2 regions of the Deinococcus soli (ex Cha et al. 2016) genome follow, and region 1 is predicted to be linked to the other one. Evidence: riboswitches for the same ligand, from Rfam matches in the RefSeq annotation. Region 1 holds a riboswitch; the other holds the start of a gene.
The links. Region 1 has a riboswitch for cyclic di-GMP ahead of SY84_RS00535 (glycoside hydrolase family 16 protein). Riboswitches for the same ligand answer to the same signal wherever they lie in the genome.
Positions count from the first base shown of each region.

Region 2: it holds a riboswitch for cyclic di-GMP, as region 1 does, so the genes downstream of both, SY84_RS09845 (hypothetical protein) here and SY84_RS00535 (glycoside hydrolase family 16 protein) in region 1, are expected to answer to the same signal.

Region 1 covers NZ_CP011389.1:111,144-114,474, reverse strand. The annotation lists gene SY84_RS00545 (glycosyltransferase) at 1-117, opposite strand, end outside; cyclic di-GMP riboswitch class II at 125-211, opposite strand; gene SY84_RS00540 (glycoside hydrolase family 26 protein) at 403-1,377, shown strand; cyclic di-GMP riboswitch class I at 1,597-1,671, shown strand; gene SY84_RS00535 (glycoside hydrolase family 16 protein) at 1,684-2,454, shown strand; gene nagZ (beta-N-acetylhexosaminidase) at 2,619-3,331, opposite strand, start outside.
Region 2 covers NZ_CP011389.1:1,979,431-1,982,761, forward strand. The annotation lists gene SY84_RS09835 (hypothetical protein) at 1-2, shown strand, start outside; gene carA (glutamine-hydrolyzing carbamoyl-phosphate synthase small subunit) at 79-1,263, shown strand; cyclic di-GMP riboswitch class II at 1,396-1,481, shown strand; gene SY84_RS09845 (hypothetical protein) at 1,537-2,058, shown strand; gene SY84_RS09850 (DUF11 domain-containing protein) at 2,088-3,331, shown strand, end outside.

The DNA of each region.
Region 1 (3,331 bases):
GCGGGCGTGCGCGAAGGCCAGCGTAACCGTCAGGACGGCCTTGAGAAGCAGCAAAGTCACGATGATGAGCAGCACCCAGCCCAGCGTGGTGGACGGCAAAGAAACCGGAATAGACATGGTGAGACCTCCCTCGGGGCGGTCTCACCACTGGCTCCACTCGTCTCATGAGGTGACCGAATCGAAGACGAGCATCGTTGCCTCCCGGCACAGTGTGGGGTGGGACGGGGGTCGGGGACCCACGACCACACCCTACGCATCACACGCTAGTCGCCCGTTACTGACGGGCCATGAATGCCACCTTTCGGGCACGCTGGGTCAGCGTTAAGCCGACCTACAGTCAGAGGGGGTCCGGACGGGGGCATGTGCGCAGGCCGTCCAGAACGCTGCCATCATGCGCCTTGCATGCCTGCTGTCACCCTGTCTCACGGCCGTCCGGACCAACGCACGCCACGTCACCCACGTGGCCTTCATGAGTGGATTCTGACGGCGGCCCTGGGGGGTCTGGTCGCCCTGCCGTCCGCGCAGGCGGCGCCCCTGCCGTCCTGCGGCGTATTCGGGCTGACCGTGAACAGTCCCGCCGTGCTGGACGCCGTGGAACGCAAACTGGGCTGCACGTTCGGCGCAGTCCGCTGGTTTCAGGACTGGAACACGCCGTTCAATCAGGCGTACGCCCGCACCCTGAGCAGCCAGGGGCGGGAGCTGGAACTGTCGTGGCAGCCGCGCGTGGGCCTGGCGTCCGGCGTGCGGGGCGTGCCGTACCGCGACATTGCCGCCGGACGACACGACGCGTATCTGCGGCAGTTCGCGCGGGACATCCGGCGCGGCGGCGTGACGGTCCGCGTGACCTTCGCGCCGGAGATGAACGGCAACTGGGGCGCGTACCAGCTGACCCGCAGCAACACCCCCACCGACTTCGTGCGGGCCTGGCGGCGGATCGTGAACGTGTTCCGCACCGAGAAGGCCCCCGTTCGGTGGGTGTGGACGCCGAACATCCTGTACCCCGACATGCCCAGCTCGTACCGGGCGCTGTACCCGGGGGGCGAATGGGTGCACGAGGTCGGCCTGGACGGGTACAACTGGGGTACCACCAATCCCTGGAACCGCTGGCTGAGTTTCCGCGCCACCTTCGCCGCGTCGTACCGGGAACTGAAACTCGTGGCGGGGAATAAACCCGTGCAGCTGGGTGAACTGGCCAGCGTGGAGCAGGGCGGCAGCAAGGCCGCGTGGATCCGGGACATGTGCGCGGCCCTGCCGGGTTTCGGGCAGATCCGCCGGGCGTTCTGGTTCCACCTGCAAGACGGCCGTGTCGACTGGCGCATCACGACCAGCCAGGCGGCGCTGGACGCCTTCCGCCGCTGCGTCCGCTCGCGCCGCTGAACTCCGGACCAATGTCGGCTGAGCGGGTCTGGCAGACCCGTCAAAGCGGGCGCACACCGCTGAAAGTGCGCCGCAGCGTGGGAGCACCGCACCCCTCGGAACAGCCGGGCGTGCGCACCCCCGGATGGGTGGAAAGCCGTCCTGTCCAGCCACGAGCGGCATTCATGTAAGAAGTTTGAAGGATACTTCAGGAGAAACTCACAGCGCAGTCGAGCATCCCGATGCTCAGGGCAAACCCGTCGCGAGGCGGGGACGCAAAGCCACGGAACCCCCAGGGTCAGCCGGGCCACCAGAGGGAGACGCCACATGACCATCCAACGAACCGCCGCCGCCGCCCTGCTGGGCCTGTGGCTCACCGCGTGCAACGATCTGTCCACCCCCCAGGCCAGCGGCGCCACGCTGCGTCCAGCCGCCACCACCTGGACCGAGACCTTCGACACGCTGGACAGCACCCGCTGGATCCGCTCCAGCTGGCCAGGGTTCTGGCAGGCGCCCGGCCTGACCGGAGGGTTCGACCCGGCGCTGGCCAGCGTGAAAGGCGGCCACCTGCTGCTGACCCTGAACGTTCAGTCCTGCGCGACCGGCCTGTGCGCCCGCGCCGCCGAGGTCCAGAGCACCCAGACCTTCGGTTTCGGGCGGTACACCTACCGCTTCCGCGCGGCCAGCACCAGCGCCAGCCCCACCAAGAGCGGCAAGGTCCTCAGCGGCAACATCAGCGGAGCGTTCAGCTACGTGGACGGCAGCGCCACAGAGATCGACCTGGAAATCGAGGGCAACCGCCCCAAGACCCTGAACGCCGCCGTGTGGAACACCGTGAACAGCAAGAGCTACGGCGTGCTGCCCACCGGCGTCACCTTCGGTCAGAGCTTCCAGACCCTGACCTACGAGTGGCGCCCGGACCGCGTCACGTACTTCCTGAACGGCGCGAAGGTCTGGGAGACCACCCAGAACGTCCCGCAGCAGGCCGCGCACATCATGCTGAACGTGTGGCCCACGAACAGCGCCGCGTGGGGTGGCGCCGCCACGACCGGCACCGTGTACATGCTGGTGGATTCCATCCAGTACGAGGCGTTCTGACCCGCCAGCCCTGACGGGACAACAGTGCACGAACGGACCGGACTGCTGCCCCCGCGCGGCCTCACACCGACTCGGGTGGGGCCGACGCCTCTTCCGTGCCCCTGCGAAACCGGTTGACCTGTGGCCACCCGAAGGCCGCGCCCTTGCCCTCCAGTCCCTTCCGGTCAGGCCGGGAAGGGCAGCGTGCCGGTCGCGGATAGGTCCCCGCTCAGCCAGCGCAGCGCGGCCCGACGGGCTTCCGGCTGGAACCCGTAGGTCACCAGCGCGGGGGCGTCCACGTCCAGCGCGGCGTAAGGGTTGTACAGCGCGAGGTGCAGGTCCGGGCGGACCCCGCGCAGCGCGGCGTGCCGGTGGCGGGAGGTGGTGGCCAGGATCACCGGGAGGCCGTGGGCGCGCAGGGCGTTCCAGTCCAGGTGGGCCGGGTCCTCGAAGGCGTGCAGGTGCACGTCGTACACGCCGCGCAGGTCATCAGCGAGGGTCCGCGCGTCCACGCTGGCCTCGCTGACGTTCTCGCGGGGGACTTTCGCCTGCGCGACCAGCAGGACGCGTGAGCCCGGCGCCGGGGCGACCGGCTGTCGGTACGCGCTCAGGCCGCGCGCCCAGGCGCTTTCCAGCAGCGCCGCGTCCGCCTGGGGGTCCAGGGTGTCGTCGGCCTGCGCGGGGTAGCGGGCGGCCAGGATCTCCAGGCGGTGCACGCTGGCCCTCATCTGCGCGGCGTCCAGAGCGCCACTGTCGAGCGCGGCCTGAATGGCGTCCAGGGTCGCCTCCTGCGCCTCGCGGCGCCCCAGGGCCATGACCAGATCCGCGCCCGCCTGGAGCGCCATTACCCCGGCCTCGCCCCGCCCGTAGTGGTCGTCGATGGCCTTCATGCCCATGG
Region 2 (3,331 bases), 1.4 Mb from region 1:
AACCCCCCCCGGGGGGACCACGGTGCCGCGCAGAGCTGAGCCATGAAACGCGTCCGGAGAGGCGCGAATGGAGGAAGCATGATCAGGAAAGAACGGGCCATCCTGGCTCTGGAAGACGGCACCGTGTACCGCGGGTACGCGTTCGGGCACCGCGGCGAGACCGTGGGCGAGGTGGTGTTCAACACCTCCATGACCGGGTACCAGGAGATCATGACCGATCCCTCGTACAACGGGCAGATCGTGACCATCACGTACCCGCACGTCGGGAACTACGGCGTGGCGATCTACGACATGGAGAGCAACAAGCCCTACGTGCGCGGCTTCATCAGCCGCGAGTTCAGCGGCGAGTACTCCAACCACCGCGCGCAGCAGTCCCTGGAAGCGTTCATGCAGCAGTACGGCGTGGTGAGCATCCAGGGGATCGACACGCGCGCGCTGGTGCGGCGCCTGCGCACGGGCGGCGTGGTCAAGGGGGTCATCGCGCACCGCAGCTACACGCACCCGGAAGATCCGTACGGTGAGTTCACGCCCGCCGAGGAAGCCGTGTACGTGGGGCGCGCCCGTGACCATCAGGACATTGACGGCCACGACATGACCCGCGAGGTCACGACCGCGCTGCCCTACGCGTTCCCCACCCTGCGGCACGGCAAGCGCGTGGTCCTGATGGACTTCGGGATCAAGCACACCATCATCGAGCGGCTGGCCGAGGTCGGCATCGAGCCGATCGTGGTGCCCGCCCACACCACCCCCGCGCAGATCATGGCCCTGCAACCGCACGGACTGTTCCTGTCCAACGGCCCCGGTGACCCCGCCCCGCTGGAGTACGCGCACAAGACCGCGTGGGAACTCATGGGGCTGCTGCCCACCTTCGGCATCTGCCTGGGGCACCAGATCCTGGGGCTCGCGGCCGGCGGGAAGACCTTCAAGATGAAGTTCGGGCACCGTGGCGGCAACCAGCCGGTGAAGAATCTCTTAACGGGCAATGTGGAGATCACCAGCCAGAACCACGGGTACGCGGTTGATATCGACTCGATTCCCAACGGGGCCTTCGTGCCCACCCACGTGAACCTGAACGACGGCACCCTCGAAGGCATGGCGCACAGCCGCTACCCGGTGTTTTCCGTGCAGTATCACCCGGAAGCCAGCCCGGGGCCACACGACAGCCGTTACCTCTTTGACCGCTTTATCGAGGAGATCGACGCCTTCGACGGGGGCAACGGTACCCCCATTGTGAAAGCCAGCGCAGGACGTCTGGGGGTTTGACAATCCCCCGCTGGGACAACATGATGGACGAGATGCGCAGGTGAGAAATTTCATATTGTTCACGCGGTCAGTGACAAGCGTGTGAACACGGTGAAGTGAGACCAGCATCCTCGGGGACGGTCCCCGGGCCAGCAGCTGTTCCGGAGCAATGAATCATCTGGCGCACACGGGCGCCTCAGCCAGATGAGGAGCGAGTGGCGCGACCGACAGAACGGTGGGAGTGATCCCCCCAGCTGTCGGTCAATTTTTTTTTCGCCCCGGAGGTGCCCCGGCGTGCAGCGCCTGATTCCCCCCATCCTCTTTGTCCTCACTCTGGCGCAGGCCCAGCAGACCACGCCGCCGGCCCAGCCGGCCGCGCCGCAGAACGTCACCTTCACCCTCACGCAGGATCTCGTCAAACGCAGCGCGGACAGCAGCGGCAAGGTCACCGAGACCATCATCGCCGCGCCCAGGACCGTCCTGCCCGGCGACATCCTGCGTGAGGAAGTCACGCTGCGCAACGTCTCCGGCCGCCGCCTGGGCCAGCTGAACGTCACCGTTCCCGTCCCGCGCGGCACCGAGTTCAGCGTCCTGACCACCCCCGCCGGCGAGCGCTGGAAGGTCACGTACTCCACCGACAGCGGCAAGACCTTCAGCGCGCAGCCCAGACGGACCGTCACCGCCACCGAGAACGGCCGGCAGGTCACGCGCGAGGTCCCCATCCCCACCAGCAGCTACACCACCGTCCGCTGGACCGTCACCAGCCTCAGCCCGGACGAGACGCTGAAGTTCAGCTTCCGCGTGAAAGTCAAGTAACGCCCCCGCCACCCCTACCGGAGGAAGCCATGAAGAAACACTGGACCCTGACCGCCCTGATCGCCCTGACTGCCGGCACCGCGCACGCCGCCGGCACCGCCGCCGGAACGGTCATCACCAACACCGCCGAGATCGTCTTCACGCCCGAAGGCAGCACCACCCCCAACCCCCCCGTGCCCTCCAACCCCGTCACCACCACCGTGCTGCCGGTGCCCAGCTTCACCATCCTGCAGAACGACGGCAGCGCCGACGTCACCACCCCCGACTACACCCGCCCCGGCCAGACCGCCACCGCCCGCCCCGGCGACACCGTCGTCTTCCCGTACACGCTGACCAACACCGGCAACGTCCCCAACGAGTCCTACGTCCTGACCAACACCCCCGACCCCAGCGGAACCGTCAAGACCCCCACCGGCGTCGCGTACTACCCGGCCAGCGCCGACACCAGCGGCGACGGCACCCTGAGCGCCGCCGAGATCGCCGCCGCCACGCCCATCACCAGCATCAGCGGCGTGAACCAGGACCAGGCCGTCAAGTTCTTCCAGGTGTACACCGTTCCCACCGCCGCCACCAACGCCGACAAGTACGGCGCTGACCCCACCGGTACCCGCCAGGACAACCCGGCCTTCAACAACGACCCCAGCGTGCCGCGCGACGCCAACAACTCCAACGTCACCACCGTGGACCGCAAGGACGCCACCGTCATCGGACCGAAGGCCGACCCGGACGGCAACGGCAACCCCACCACCGCCCCCTACAGCAGCCCCGAGGGCATCACCATCACCCCCAGCGCCAGCGACACGCAAACCGCGCAGGCCACCACCAGCACCACCACGATCACCTTCACGAACACCGTCCAGAACACCGGCAACCGCGCCGACGTGTTCGACATCACCACCGCCACTGCGGGCTTCCCCGCCGGGACGACCGTGACGCTGCTCAAGCCTGACGGCACCCCCCTGACCGACACCGATGGGGACGGCGTGCCCGATGCGGGCCGCCTGAACCCCGGCCAGACCGCCGACATCCTGGTCAAGGTGACCTTCCCCGCCGGCAGCGCCCCCACGGCACCCGGCACGCTCCCCACCGTGACGGTCACCAGCACCAGCAGCAACGACCCCAGCAAGAAGGACGACACCAGGGACATCGTGAACCTGCCCGGCCTGTCCTTCGGGAACCCCACCCCCACCCCCGGCGGCGACCCCACCATCCCCGGCACGCCCGAGGCGGGCCAGCCCGGCAGCCCCACCAGCCCGGTCCTCCCGCCCAGCAC